2 regions of the Stenotrophomonas sp. NA06056 genome follow, and region 1 is predicted to be linked to the other one. Evidence: riboswitches for the same ligand, from Rfam matches in the RefSeq annotation. Region 1 holds a riboswitch; the other holds the start of a gene.
The links. Region 1 has a riboswitch for glycine ahead of gcvP (aminomethyl-transferring glycine dehydrogenase). Riboswitches for the same ligand answer to the same signal wherever they lie in the genome.
Positions count from the first base shown of each region.

Region 1 (7,183 bases):
TGGGCTGGACCGATCCGCGCCAGGTGCCGGTGATCGCGGTGCTGGCCAGTGTGCTGTTCGGCTTCGCTGCCACCATCATGGAACTGCTGTTCCCGGACAAAGTGCTGCCGGTGCTGCTGAACATCGTCGGTTCCACCTGCCTGCTGGTGTGGACGCTGTCGCTGGTCTCGCAGCTGGTGCTGCGCCGCCGCGCCGACCGCCTGGGCACCCGCCTGCCGTTCCGCATGGCCGGCTTCCCGTGGCTGACCGTGTGTGCGCTGGCGATCCTGGCGCTGATCTTCGGCCTGCTGTTGAGTGAGTCGCATACGCGCCTGCAGTTCCTGTCGATGGTGGCGCTGACCGCGACCATCGCGGCCAGCAGCGCCATCGCCCGGCGCCTGCGCGAGGCGTGATTCTGTAGAGCCGACCCTACGGTCGGCTGCCGTTCGGGCAGACGTCAGCCGAGCATGGGCTCGGCTCTACAGAAGGCATACATTCGGCGTGCAATCCTGCTTGCGTGGGCCGTCACCGGCCCGTCGACCAGGAGCACCGCATGCTGCGCAGCCGTCCCTTCCTGATGTTCACCGGCCAGGCCGAAGCCGCGCTCGCCCTGTACGCCGAAGCCTTTGCGGAATTCCGCCTGCTGGCCCTGCAGCGTCATCCGGACGGGGCGGGCGCGGGCGTTCCCGGGCAGGTGCGCCAGGCCATTTTCCTGCTCGGCGGCACCCACTACCTGTGCTTCGACAGCCTGGATGTGCACGACTTCACGTTCACGCCCTCGATATCGCTGTTCGTTGAATGTGCCGGTGCCGAATCGTTCGAGCGTGCCGCGCGCGTGCTGGGCGAGGGCGGGCACTGGCTGATGCCGGTGGGCGAGCAGGAATTCAGCAGCCGCTACGGCTGGGTACAGGACCGCTTCGGCGTGTCGTGGCAGCTGAGCCTGGGGCAGATGCCGGACCCGTGACGGCAAGGTATCCACGCATGGCGTGGATCTACTGAAGAATGCGCCTACCGTGGCAGGTCGTAGATCCACGCCATGCGTGGATGCAAACGAGAACGGCCCGCTTGCGCGGGCCGTTCTTCTACCGATGCCGCGAAGGCTTACGCCTCGACTTCATCATCCTTGTAGGCATCGACCGGGATGCACGCACACATCACGTTCTTGTCGCCGTACACGTTGTCCACGCGGGCCACCGGCGGCCAGTACTTCTGCAGCTTCAGGCTCGGCAGCGGGAAGGCGGCCAGTTCACGCGGGTAGGCGTGGGTCCATTCGCTGGCCGTCACCGCCGTGGCGGTGTGCGGGGCGTTCTTCAGCGGGTTGTCCTCGCGGTCCAGGCGGCCGTCTTCGATCGCGGTGATCTCTTCGCGGATCTGGATCATCGCGTCGATGAAGCGGTCCAGCTCGTGCAGCGATTCGCTTTCGGTCGGCTCGACCATCAGCGTGCCGGCCACCGGGAAGCTCAGGGTCGGGGCATGGAAACCGAAGTCGATCAGGCGCTTGGCCACGTCCTCGGCGCCGATGCCGCTGGTCTTCTCCAGCGGGCGAACGTCGAGGATGCACTCGTGCGCGACCAGGCCGTTGCGACCGGTGTACAGGGTCTTGAAGTGCGGGGCCAGGCGCTTGGCGATGTAGTTGGCGTTGAGCTGGGCGACCTGGGTGGCCTTGCGCAGGCCTTCGGTGCCCATCATCGCGATGTACATCCAGCTGATCGGCAGGATCGAGGCGCTGCCGAAGCTGGCCGCGCTGACCATGCCGACCGGGCCGTTGTCACCCAGCTTGCCCGGCAGGAACGGGGCAAGGTGCGACTTGACCGCACACGGGCCAACGCCCGGGCCGCCGCCGCCGTGCGGGATGCAGAAGGTCTTGTGCAGGTTCAGGTGCGAAACGTCCGAACCCCACTTGCCCGGCTTGGCCACGCCGACCAGGGCGTTCATGTTGGCGCCGTCGGTGTACACCTGGCCGCCGTGCTTGTGGATGATCTCGCAGATCTCGACCACTTCCTCCTCGAACACGCCATGCGTGGACGGGTAGGTCATCATGATCGCGGCCAGGCGATCGCTGTACTTCTCGGCGTTGAGGCGGATGTCCTCGACGTCGACGTTGCCGTTGGCATCGGTCTTGGTCACCACGACCTTCATGCCGCACATCTGTGCCGAGGCCGGGTTGGTGCCGTGCGCCGAATCCGGGATCAGGCAGATGTCACGATGATCTTCGCCGCGCGAGCGGTGGTAGGCGCGGATCGCCAGCAGGCCGGCGTACTCGCCCTGCGCGCCGGAGTTCGGCTGCAGGCTGACCGCGTCGTAGCCGGTGCACTCGACCAGCATCGCTTCCAGCGAATCGATCAGTTCCTTGTAGCCCAGCGCTTGGTCGGCCGGTACCAGCGGGTGGATCTGCGAGAACTCCGGCCAGGTCACCGGGATCATCTCGGCGGTGGCGTTGAGCTTCATGGTGCAAGAACCCAGCGGGATCATCGTGCGGTCCATCGCCAGGTCCTTGTCGGCCAGCGAACGCAGGTAGCGCAGCAGTTCGTGCTCGCTGTGGTGGGTGTTGAACACCGGGTGGGTCAGGAACGCGGACTGGCGCAGCAGACCGGCCGGCAGCGCATCGGCGGTGCTGGCGTCCAGTGCGTCCACATCCAGCTGCGCACCGAACACCGCGGCCAGGGCCACGATGTCGGCGCGGGTGGTGGTTTCGTCCAGGCTGATGCCGACCGAGTCGCTGTCGATCGCGCGCAGGTTGTAGCCGGCGGCGCGGGCCTTGGCATGGATCTCATCGGCGTGCACACCGGTGACATGCAGGGTGTCGAAGAAATCGCCACCGACCTGCACGCCGGCATTGCGCAGCGCTGCGGCCAGGATCGAGGCCAGGCGATGGGTGCGGCGGGCAATGCGGGTCAGGCCTTCCGGGCCGTGGTAGACGGCGTACATCGAGGCCATCACCGCCAGCAGCACCTGCGCGGTACAGATGTTGGAGGTGGCCTTCTCGCGGCGGATGTGCTGCTCGCGGGTCTGCAGGGTCAGGCGGTAGGCCGGGTTGCCCTGCGCGTCGATCGAGACGCCGATCAGGCGGCCCGGCATCGAACGCTTGTAGGCGTCACGGCAGGCCATGAACGCAGCATGCGGGCCACCGAAGCCGAACGGCACGCCGAAACGCTGGCTGTTGCCGACCACGATGTCCGCACCCCATTCGCCCGGGGCGGCCAGCAGGGTCAGGGCCAGCAGGTCGGTGGCCACGGCCACCAGGCCGCCGCGCGCATGCACGGCATCGACCAGCGCCTTGTAGTCGCCCACCTGGCCGAAGGTATCCGGGTACTGCAGCAGCAGGCCGAAGGCTTCCGCTTCCAGCGCTTCGGCCGGAGTGCCGACGCGCAGCACGATGCCCATGGGCTCGGCGCGGGTGCGCAGCAGTTCCAGCGTCTGCGGGTGCACGGCGTCATGCACGAAGAAGGTGTCCGACTTCGACTTGGCCGAACGCTTGGCCAGGGTCATTGCTTCAGCGGCGGCAGTGGCTTCGTCCAGCAGTGAGGCGTTGGCGATTTCCATGCCGGTCAGGTCGGCGCACAGGGTCTGGAAGTTGATCAGCGCTTCCATGCGGCCCTGCGAGATTTCCGCCTGGTACGGGGTGTAGGCGGTGTACCAGGCCGGGTTTTCCAGGATGTTGCGCAGGATCACGTTCGGCGTGTGGGTACCGTAGTAGCCCTGGCCGATGAAGCTGCGCAGCACGGTGTTCTTGTCGGCGATCGCGCGGATCTTCGCCAGCGCCTGCACTTCGGTGATCGACTCCGGCAGCGCCAGCGGTGCCGGCGACTTGATCTTGGCCGGGACGATGGCATCGGTCATCGCATCCAGCGAGGCGTGGCCGATGACGCCGAGCATCTGCGCGATCTCGGCATCGTTGGGGCCGATGTGACGCTCGACGAACGCGGAATGGTGCTCGAGCTCACGCAGGGAAGGGGTGTTCTGGGACATGGCGAAGGATCCGTCAGGAAAGGGCACACGCACGGGCACAAGCCGCCGGTCGGCGGTCTGCGGGCGCCCCTCTGTCCTTTTGCCTGAGAGTTTAAAAGCGCGGGAAACCGCAGCTTCGTGCCCCTTCGGCGCCGGATCGAACCGGTCTCTCCAGAGTTCTGTTACGGGTGGTATCGGGCCTGAGCGATTACGGGCGTTGCGCCTTCGGCAGCGGTGACCTGCTTCTCCCACCATGTTGCCCGCCGATTATAGCCTCTTGCCGGCGCCCGACGGTGGCCCGCAACGGCCTCACAGGCCTGAATGGCCGATGGCCCGGGCGTGCGTTCTGTGCACCCGTGCATGGCATCGCGCGCATTCCCCACCTATGATGGGCGGATTCTCGTATTCATCTGGCGCCGTCCCTGCTGCAGGGGATCGGCGCCCGCCGTGCGTGTCACGCATGGCCCTGCCGGACGCTTGCCCGATGACCGCCGCTGTTGCTCCTTCCACCCGCCGCATGGCCCTGTTGCTCGCTGGCCTGGCCATGTTCGGTCCGTTCTCGATCGACACCATCTTTCCTGCATTCCCGCAGCTGGCCCAGCGCCTGGCGGTGGACGAGGTGGCCGTGCAGCAGACCATCAGCGTCTACCTGCTGTTCTACGGCCTGATGAGCCTGGCCCACGGCCCGCTGTCCGATGCGTGGGGGCGCAAGCGGGTGATCCTCGGCGGCCTGGTGATCTTCGTCGGCGCCTCGGTGGGCTGCGCGTTGTCCACCGACCTGACCACGCTGCTGGCGTTCCGCGCGCTGCAGGGCCTGTCTGCCGGTGTCGGCATGATCGTTGGCCGGGCGGTGATCCGCGACCTGTACCACGGCCACGACGCGCAGCGGCTGATGAGCCAGGTGTCGATGCTGTTCGGCATCGCCCCGGCCATCGCGCCAATCATCGGCGGCTGGATCCTGCTCAGCGGTGCCGGCTGGCCGCTGATCTTCTGGTTCCTGGTGGTATTCGCGCTGGTGCTGCTGGCGGCCACCGCGCGCTTCCTGCCGGAAACCCATCCGGCGCAGGCACGGGTCGCACTGTCGCCACGCACGTTGATGCGCGACTACGTGCGCATCGGCTTCAACCCGCGTTTCCTGCGCCTGGCGCTGGCGGGCAGCATCGGCTTTGGCGGCATCTTCCTGTACATCTCCTCGGCGCCGGCCATCGTGATGCAGCACCTGCACCTGGGTGAGGGCGGCTTTGCCTGGCTGTTCATTCCCACCATCGGCGGCATGACCACCGGTTCGTTCCTGTCCGGGCGCATGGCCGGGCACAGCACGCCGACGCGGCAGGTCTCCCTTGGCTTCACCTTGTGTGCGGTCTCTGCGGTGTTGAACATCGGCTACGTCAGCCTGGCACCGCAGTTCGCGTTGCCGTGGGCGGTGATGCCGATCTTCCTGGGCGGCATGGGCATGGCGCTGATCTTCCCGATCCTGGCGCTGGCAGTGCTGGACATGTATCCGCAGCAGCGCGGTCTGGCCTCGTCGCTGCAGGCCTTCGTGCAGCTGATGATCAGCACCGTGGTGGCGGGTGTGGTGTCACCGCTGCTGCACGACAGCCCGCTGCATCTGGCACTGGGGCAGGCGGGCTTCTTCGCGGCCGGCTTCCTGTTCTGGTTCTGGGAGCATCAGCGCGAACGCGCATCAGAGGCAGCCGGCACGGCGCATTGAGCGTCGCGCAGGGGTAGGGCACAGCATCGCGCAGTGCCCCCTTGCGGCGCTGCGGGCAGGGGCTAGGCTGGGGTTTCCAGCGAGCCGGTTCGTGGATGCACGACAGCCAGCCATTCCGATGTCGTCGCATGAGGTACCCCCATGGCTGCGCAGCAGACCTACCGCCTGTTCGAGGTGGCGCTGAAGGAGCGCCGCGTTCTTTCTCCTTCTCTGGACCGCCTGGTGTTCACCGGCGCCGATGTAGCGCGCATGAAGACTGAAGGCCCGGACCAACGCATCAAGGTGTTCTTCCCCTTGCCCGGGCAGGACGCGCCGCACGTGCCCAGCGGCGAAGACTGGTATGCCCGTTACCGGGCGCTGCCAGATGACGCGCGACCGCCGATGCGCACCTACACCATCCGTCAACTGCGCGCGGAACGGTGCGAGGTGGACGTGGATTTCGTCCTGCATGGCGAGACCGGGCCAGCCTCGCGCTGGGCCATCCACGCCCGTCCGGGCGACCGCGTGGTGCTGCTGGCCCCCGACGCCGACTGTGCCGACAGCAGCGAAGGTTGGGAGTGGAAGCCGCCGGCGGGTGTCGGCCAGGTGCTGCTGGTGGCCGATGAAACCGCGCTGCCGGCGGTGGCCGGTATTCTTGAAGAACTGGCCGCGCTGGCCGAGCCGCCACGTACGCTGGCCCTGCTGGAGGTCGGCCAGGCCGGTGACGCGGTGCCATTGAAGGCGCCGGCCACGGCCGAGCTGGTCTGGTTGCCGCGCGGACAGGCGGCTTACGGGGCGCCCCTGCTGCACGCGGTGCAGGCGCGGCTGGCGGCGGCTTCAAGCGTGGTTGCCGGCGCTGAACTGGAGGACATCGATGTCGATGCACAGATCCTCTGGGAGCAGGCCGATGCCCGCGTGGCTGAGCCGTTGTATGCCTGGGTGGCAGGTGAGGCGGGAGCGGTAATGGCGATCCGCCGGCATCTGGTGAAGGACTGCGGGCTGGATCGTCGCGCGATCACCTTCATGGGCTACTGGCGGCAGGGGCGGGTGCTGGACTGAGCCGAAGCCGTGCCGGTGTGAACCAGCATGCAGGTGGCGTGGGTTATCCTTGCGCCCCCGCAATGCAAGCCCCACCGATGTCGACCTCTTCCAAATCCCGCCGCGACCAGCGCCGTCGCCAGGAACAGCAGGCTGCCAACAAGGCCGCCGCCACCGCCTCGCCCGTCGAGCCGCATGCCGAACTGCGCGACACCCAGCGCACGCTGCTGGCCGGCGTCGTCCGTCGCGATGGCGAATGGGTGCTGGGCATGGATGGCCGCATTGCCGGCCAGAGCGAAAGCGCGGCGCAGGTGCTGGCGCTGATCATGCAGGCCGGTGAGCTGCACGAACGGCAGGGCACGCCGGTGCGCTTGATCTATTCGGATGCGCTGCGCGATGCGGCGCAGGCTGAAGCCAACGAGAAGGGCCAGACCTTCGAGGAATTCAAGGCCGCGCTGGCTGCGGCGATGGCGGCGAAGAAGAACAGCTGATCGTCATCGCGGTAGCGCCGGGCCATGCCCGGCGAGC
Region 1 is NZ_CP054931.1:1,069,959-1,077,141, forward strand. It holds gene HUT07_RS04625 (amino acid permease) at 1-392, shown strand, start outside; gene HUT07_RS04630 (VOC family protein) at 533-943, shown strand; gene gcvP (aminomethyl-transferring glycine dehydrogenase) at 1,081-3,948, opposite strand; glycine riboswitch at 4,010-4,112, opposite strand; gene HUT07_RS04640 (multidrug effflux MFS transporter) at 4,412-5,638, shown strand; gene HUT07_RS04645 (siderophore-interacting protein) at 5,780-6,676, shown strand; gene HUT07_RS04650 (hypothetical protein) at 6,754-7,146, shown strand.

Region 2 (7,183 bases), 710 kb from region 1:
CGGCACCAGCCCGTTCGGGTTCATCGCCACGTACTCCGGCGACTGCGTGCCGCCGTGGCTGCCACCCACTTCGATTGACTCGTATGGCAGGCCGATTTCCTCGGCACACCACAGCACCTTGCGGACGTTGCTGGAATTACGGCGGCCCCAGATCTTCAACATGCGTGTTTTCCTTGCTGGCAATGCGAGCGGCAACGATACGCCTGATTGGTGCGGGTGTGTGCGTGCGAAGTGACCGCATTGGGCATCGGCCGGGCATGGCCGCGCATCACCGGTTCTTCTTCGGCAGCGCGCGCACGTAGGACGACTTTCCATCCTTTTTCAGCTCGAACAGACCGATCGCGGCCAGCAGATCGCTGAGTTTTCCGTAACCATAGTTGCGCGGATCGAACGAGGCCTGGTTGCCGATCTGGCTGCCGACCGGGCCCAGGTGCGACCAGCCATCCTCGCCTTCAGCCGAAGACACCGCACGGCGCAGCATCTTCACCAGGCGCGTGTCGCTGCGCATCTCCGCGCCGCTCTTGCGCGGGCGCGCATCGTCGCTGCTCGCCTGTTCGCTGGGCGTCTGTTCGTTCGATGAGGGTTCGCTCGATGCCTGCTCGACATCCTGCACGCTGGCGTGGGTCTGCCCCAACGCTTCGAGATAGGTGAACTTCGAGCACGCGTTGACGAAGGGTTCCGGCGTTTTCTTTTCGCCGAAGCCATAGACCTTCACGCCATCGGTCAGCAGGCGCATCACCATCGGGGTGAAATCGGCATCGCTGGACACGATCGCAAAACCATCGAGGTTGCGCGCGTACAGCAGATCCATTGCGTCGATCACCATCGCCATGTCCGACGCGTTCTTGCCCTTGCTGTAGGCGAACTGCTGGATCGGCCGGATCGCGTATTCGTGCAACACCGCCTCCCAGCCTTTCAGCCGTGGGCTCTTCCAGTTGCCGTAGGCACGGCGCACGTTGGCCACACCATAACGGGCGACTTCGGCCAGGACCTCGTCGATCTTCGAGGCCGGCGCGTTGTCGGCGTCGATCAACAGGGCGATGCGCTTTTCCGGTTCGCTCATGGACTCCTCACGGGCAGTTGCCTGAACCCGAGTATCGCCGATCCCGATGCACGCTGACGTGACAAGGACCGGCCATGCGAAGATGCCAGGCACTTCCCCCATGCCCCTCCTGGAGTGAGTCGATGAGTCGTGATCGCGTCCCCCACCTGGTCGTTGTCGGCGGCGGTTTTGCCGGTCTTTGGGCCACCCGTGCGCTGGCCCGCGAACGCATACGCATCACCCTGGTCGACCGCCGCAACCACCACCTGTTCCAGCCGCTGCTGTACCAGGTGGCCACTGCGGGCCTGTCCGCGCCGGATATCGCCGCACCGCTGCGCCACATTCTCGGCCACCAGCGCAATGTAGAGGTGCGCTTGGGCGAAGTGGTGGCCATCGACAAGGAAGCCCGGCAGGTGCGCATGGCCGATGGCAGCACGCTGGACTACGACAGCCTGCTGCTGGCCACAGGCGCCACCCACGCCTACTTCGGCCACGACGAATGGGCCGACGATGCGCCTGGCCTGAAGACCCTGGACGATGCCATCGCCCTGCGCCGGAAGCTGCTGCTGGCGTTCGAACGCGCCGAGGCCGAGCCGGACCCGGCAAAAAAGGCGGCATGGCTGAGCTTCGCCGTGGTGGGTGGTGGCCCGACCGGCGTCGAGCTGGCTGGCACCCTGGCCGAAATCGCGCGGCATACGCTGCGCAATGAATTCCGCCACATCGATCCGGCCAGCGCCAAGGTACGGTTGGTCGAGGCCGGTCCGCGCGTGTTGTCGACCTTCCCCGAAGTGCTTTCGCTGAAAGCACGCCGGCAGCTGGAGAAGCTGGGCGTGGAAGTGATGACCGGCACACCGGTCAGCCACATCGATGGACAGGGCTTCAAACTGGGCGACCAGTTCGTGCCCGCGCGCACCGTGGTCTGGGCCGCCGGCGTGGCCGCTTCACCGCTGGCGCGCACATTGCACGTGACACTGGACCGCGCAGGACGCGTGCAGGTGCAGCCCGACCTTACCCTGCCCGGCCATCCCGAACTGTTCGTGGCAGGCGACCTGGCCGCACTGAGCCAGGCCAACGGCAAGCCGGTTCCGGGCGTGGCACCGGCCGCCAAGCAGATGGGCAAGTATGTGGCCGAAACCCTCCGCGCACGCCTGCACGACAAGCCCGCGCCGGGGCCTTTCAAGTACGCCGACTTCGGCAACCTGGCCACCATCGGCCGCATGGCCGCGATCGTGCACCTGGGCAAGCTGCAGCTGTCCGGTGTGCTGGCCTGGTGGTTCTGGCTGGCCGCGCACGTGTTCTTCCTGATCGGTTTCCGCAACCGCCTCGTGGTGCTGTTGAACTGGGCGGTGGCGTACTGGAGCTACCAGCGCAGCGCGCGGATCATTTTTGGCGATGACCGCGAAGACCGGCGGCCGAAGCGCTAGGGCTGCATGCAACGGGGTCGGATCCCTTTCCGCAGGAAAGGGCTCTGACTCCGTCAACATCATCCACGCATGGCGTGGATCTACCGGTTCATCGGGCCGCCGGGCACACGCCGTTTCGACCATGCGCGGCAGAAATCTTCCTTCCTTGCGGTATCGCCAATCTGCGCCGCACTCCAGTGCCGGGTGATCCAGATCGTCAACGAGGTGCTGCTCAGGTGCCAGCGCAGCATGTCGTGCCGTGGCTGCCGCATCAGGTGGCGGCGTGCAACCCAGAACGCTTCGCGCTCGATATCAGTCGCCTTCTTCAGCGCTCCAGGATCGAAGAACTGCGCGGCGAAACTCCAGGGATTCATCGGCTGAAATCCTGTTCGCGGTTCACTGCTGCACGCAGCCACACCACTGGGCGCGCGATCAGCCGGCTTCGGCCAGCCTTCCACCAGCGCCAGTCCGAGCAGGTACAGAAGGCCAGGCAGCAGCGCGATACCGGCTACCAGCACGACGACCGAAAGCCACGCTTTACCGGCGGCGCGCATTGCTCATTTCGCCTTCGGCTTCGGATACCACAGCGCGTTGACGATGACCCAGCGCTGCTCGAAGCGCCCCATGTGGAAATAGTCCACGAACCACGGCGTTTCCAACCGCACCGAGGCGGCGTTGCCGGTCACGTCCAGCACCGTGCAGCGACGGTCCCATTGATCCTTTGGGGTCTTCAGTGCGCCCTGCTTTGTCAGCGAGACCAGCTCCTCCTTCGACATGCGGCGCAATCCCAGTCGTTCGTCGGGTGTATCGCCGAGTACCGCGCGCTTGGCCAGGTCCGGGTGCAGGGAACGGGCGACGCGCTGCGGGTCGGCCTCCAGCTGTCCGTCGACGTAGTCGTGGCAGGTGGCTTCGATGGCTGCGATCGTGGTGGCGTCGGCAGTGGGGCTGGCTGCTGCAGAAAGCGCGAACAACAGGGCAACGGTGGACATCCGGGTCTCCAGCGCTGAGGGCTGGGCGATCATGGCATGGCCGGGTGCACCCCATCCACGCATGGCGTGGATCTACTGTGGCGCCGAGCCCATGCTCGGTTTCACCATCGGGCAGCAGGAACAGCAGCCGAGCGTGGGCTCGGCTCTACAGAAGGCCGGAATCCGGCGCCTGCAGCCAGTCCAGCTTGCGTTCGCGCGGCTGCTGCTTGAGCTCCCATTCGGCGCGTGAGGCCGCTGCCCTGTCCGGGTACTCGCGTACCGCCAGGACCCGCAGGGGCGGCCGCGATCGGGTGTAGCGCGCGCCTTTGCCGGCCTGGTGGGCGGCAAAACGGGCCTGCACGTCGGTGCTGATGCCGGCGTAATAGCTGCCGTCGCGGCATTCGAGCAGGTACAGGAACCAGGGGCGGGAAGGCGAAACCATGGTCGGATTATGCCGTGCTGCACTGCAGCGGATATACTGGCGGCCGAATGCAGGAGAGAGGCGCCACGCTGGCGCCCGCCGAAGGCGCAGGCTCCCATGATCGCTCAGGCCGGTGGGCTGGAATCCCACCAACCATGCATTCGACTCGCCGAGCTGGAGAGAGGTCACCGGGCATGCCCGGGACGATCCGCCGAAGGGGCACGCGGCTCACGCCGCTGAACTCTCAGGCAAAAGGACAGCGGGAGCGGCACCGGTCATCGTCATCCCGTCATTGCGCAGGCAGTGGCGGTGGTCGCGCATGGCCGGCCCCACCGCGCCCGGAGCCTGCCCATGCTGCTGTCCATCATCTACCTGATCGCCATTTCCGCCGAAGCCATGACCGGCGCCCTGTCTGCAGGCCGCCGCCGCATGGACCTGTTCGGCGTGGTCATGATCGCCTGCGTCACCGCCCTCGGTGGCGGCTCGCTGCGCGACATCCTGCTCGGCCACTACCCGCTGGGCTGGGTGAAGCATCCCGAATACCTGGGCTTCACCGTGTGCGCGGCACTGATTGCCACCTGGGTGGCGCGTTGGATGCACCATTTCCGCCGCACCTTCCTGGTGCTGGACGGGCTGGGCCTGATTGCCTTCACCCTGATCGGCTGCTCGATCGCGCGCGAAGCCGGCCATGCACTGCCGATCGTGCTGATCGCCGGCATGCTCACCGGCGCCTTCGGCGGCGTGCTGCGCGATATCCTCTGCAACGAGGTGCCACTGATCTTCCAGAAGGAGCTGTACGCGATCATCTCGCTGCTGACCGGTGCGGTGTATCTGCTGTTGTTGCACTGGGGCGTAGCCGATGCCACGGCGATCCTGTGCTGCCTGGGTGGTGGGTTCGCCGTGCGCCTGCTGGCGATCCATTACCGCTGGGAAATGCCGAAATTCGTGTACCACGACGAAGTGCATTGATCGTTTGACGGTGATGCCGGCCTTCAGCCGGCATTTCCGGCTGCGTTGCATGACCAAGGTCACGCGGCGACGGCCCGCGTAAACCGCTACCATTGGCGCCCCGTCGCACGCGCGACGGCATCCAGCCACGCCGCGCCTGCGGCCCCGCCAGACAACCCCCTCCCCCGCTGCCCGTGACCCTTCGTGGTGTCGACGGGCCCGCATGACCCTGCGTGCACGCAGGGCGCAGGATGCCCCATGTCTGTCGCCGAAAACTCCCGCTTCCGCCGTGCCCGTCCGCTGCTGGTCGTGGCCGGTCTTGCCCTTGTCGCTGGCCTGGCGTGGTGGCTGTGGCCGCATGCCGAAACGGGCGATGGCGAACAGGCCGGCGCCGGCAAGGCCGTGCCGGTACGCATCGCCCGCGCCAGCGCAGAACCGCTGGTGCTGCGGATCAAGGCGGTCGGCACGGTCACCCCGCTGCACAGCGTGGTGGTGCGCAGCCGCGTGGACGGCGAACTGATGCGCCTGCATTTCCAGGAGGGCCAGCAGGTCAAGGCAGGTGACCTGCTGGCACAGATCGATCCCCGCCCCTACCAGGTGAAGCTTGCGCAGACACTGGGTACGCAACAGCAGAACCTGGCCGAGCTGGAGAATGCCGAGCGCCAGTTGCAGCGCTTCGGTGAACTGCAGCGCCAGCACTTCGTGTCGGCCCAGGAACTGAGCGACCAGCAGAGCAAGGTGCGCCAGCTGCAGGGACGTCGCCTCAGCGACCAGGCGTCGGTGGACGAAGCGCGGCTGCAGCTGCAGTACACGCGCATCGTCGCCCCGGTCAGCGGCCGTGTCGGCCTGCGTCGGCTGGACGTCGGCAACCTGGTGCACGCTAGCGATACCGAGGGCCTGGTCACGCTGGCGCAGACGGCGCCGATCAGCGTGCTGTTCACCGTCCCCGAACCGGAGCTTCCCGCCCTGCTCGACGCGGTGCAGGCGCAGCCGGCGCTGGCGGTGGAAAGCTGGGACCGCGAAGAACGCCGGCAGCTTGCCAGCGGCATCCTGTCCAGCGTCGACAACCGCATCGATACCGCCACCGGCACGCTGAAGCTGCGCGCGCAGTTCGACAACGCCGATCAGGCGCTGTTCCCCAACCAGTTCGTCAATGTGCGCCTGCAGCTGGGTGAGCATCCCGCACTGCTGGTTCCCGATGCCGCCGTGCAGTTCGGCAGCCAGGGCAACTACGTGCACATCATCGACAAGGACAACAAGGCACAACGGCGCACGGTGGTGCTCGGCCCGGCGGATGACGGTCGCGTTGCGGTGCGCTCCGGCCTGGTGGCCGGTGACAAGGTGGTGATCGAAGGCATCGACGGGCTGGAAGACGGCACCGCGGTGGAGATCATCACCGAGGAGGCATCGACCAAGGCCGGCGCATGAACCTCTCGCGTGCCTTCATCCTGCGCCCGGTCGCCACCACGCTGCTGATGGTGGCGCTGCTGCTGTCCGGGATACTGGCCTATCGCCTGCTGCCGGTGGCGGCGCTGCCGCAGGTCGACTACCCGATCATCCAGATCACCACGCTGTACCCCGGCGCCAGCCCGGAGCTGACTACGCGCACCATCACTGCGCCGCTGGAACGCCAGCTCGGGCAGATTCCCGGCCTGAAACAGCTGTCGTCCACCAGTTCCGGTGGCGCCTCGGTGATCACCCTGCAGTTCGGCCTGGAGGTGTCGCTGGGCGTTGCCGAACAGGACGTGCAGGCGGCGATCAACGCAGCCGGCAGCTTCCTGCCCGGCGACCTGCCGGTGCCGCCGGTGTACCGCAAGGTCAATCCGGCCGACACGCCGATCCTGACCCTGGCGGTGACCTCGCAGGGTCTGTCGCTGCCACAGGTGCATGATCTGGTCGACACCCGCATCGCCCAGCGGCTGGCACAGCTTCCGGGTGTCGGTCTGGTCAGCCTGGCCGGTGGCCAGCGCCCTGCCGTGCGCATCCAGGTCAATCCGGGCGCACTGGCCGCCAACAACCTGGGCATGGACCATATCCGCACCGCGATCGCTGCGGCCAACGTCAACCTGCCCAAGGGCAGCTTCGATGGCCCGATCCGCGCGGTGATGCTCGATGCCAACGACCAGATGCGCAGCGTGGCCGAGTACCGCGCACTGGTGCTGGCCTGGCGCGACGGTGCACCGCTGCGGCTGGGCGATGTGGCCACCATCACCGATGGTGCCGAGAACCGCCAGTTGGCCGCATGGAGCGGCACCACCCCGGCAGTGCTGGTGAACATCCAGCGCCAACCCGGTGCGAACGTCATCGCCGTGGTCGAACAGGTGCGTGCGTTGCTGCCGCAGCTGCAGGCCACGCTGCCGGCCGGCGTGCAGATGAGCGTGCTCAGCGACCGCACCGAATC
Region 2 is NZ_CP054931.1:364,179-371,361, reverse strand. It holds gene HUT07_RS01645 (glutathione S-transferase) at 1-162, opposite strand, end outside; gene HUT07_RS01640 (NYN domain-containing protein) at 269-1,063, opposite strand; gene HUT07_RS01635 (NAD(P)/FAD-dependent oxidoreductase) at 1,186-2,466, shown strand; gene HUT07_RS01630 (hypothetical protein) at 2,547-2,999, opposite strand; gene HUT07_RS01625 (nuclear transport factor 2 family protein) at 3,003-3,434, opposite strand; gene HUT07_RS01620 (GIY-YIG nuclease family protein) at 3,580-3,855, opposite strand; glycine riboswitch at 3,896-3,985, shown strand; glycine riboswitch at 3,999-4,102, shown strand; gene HUT07_RS01615 (trimeric intracellular cation channel family protein) at 4,186-4,803, shown strand; gene HUT07_RS01610 (MdtA/MuxA family multidrug efflux RND transporter periplasmic adaptor subunit) at 5,041-6,210, shown strand; gene HUT07_RS01605 (multidrug efflux RND transporter permease subunit) at 6,207-7,183, shown strand, end outside.
Region 2: it holds a riboswitch for glycine, as region 1 does, so the genes downstream of both, HUT07_RS01615 (trimeric intracellular cation channel family protein) here and gcvP (aminomethyl-transferring glycine dehydrogenase) in region 1, are expected to answer to the same signal.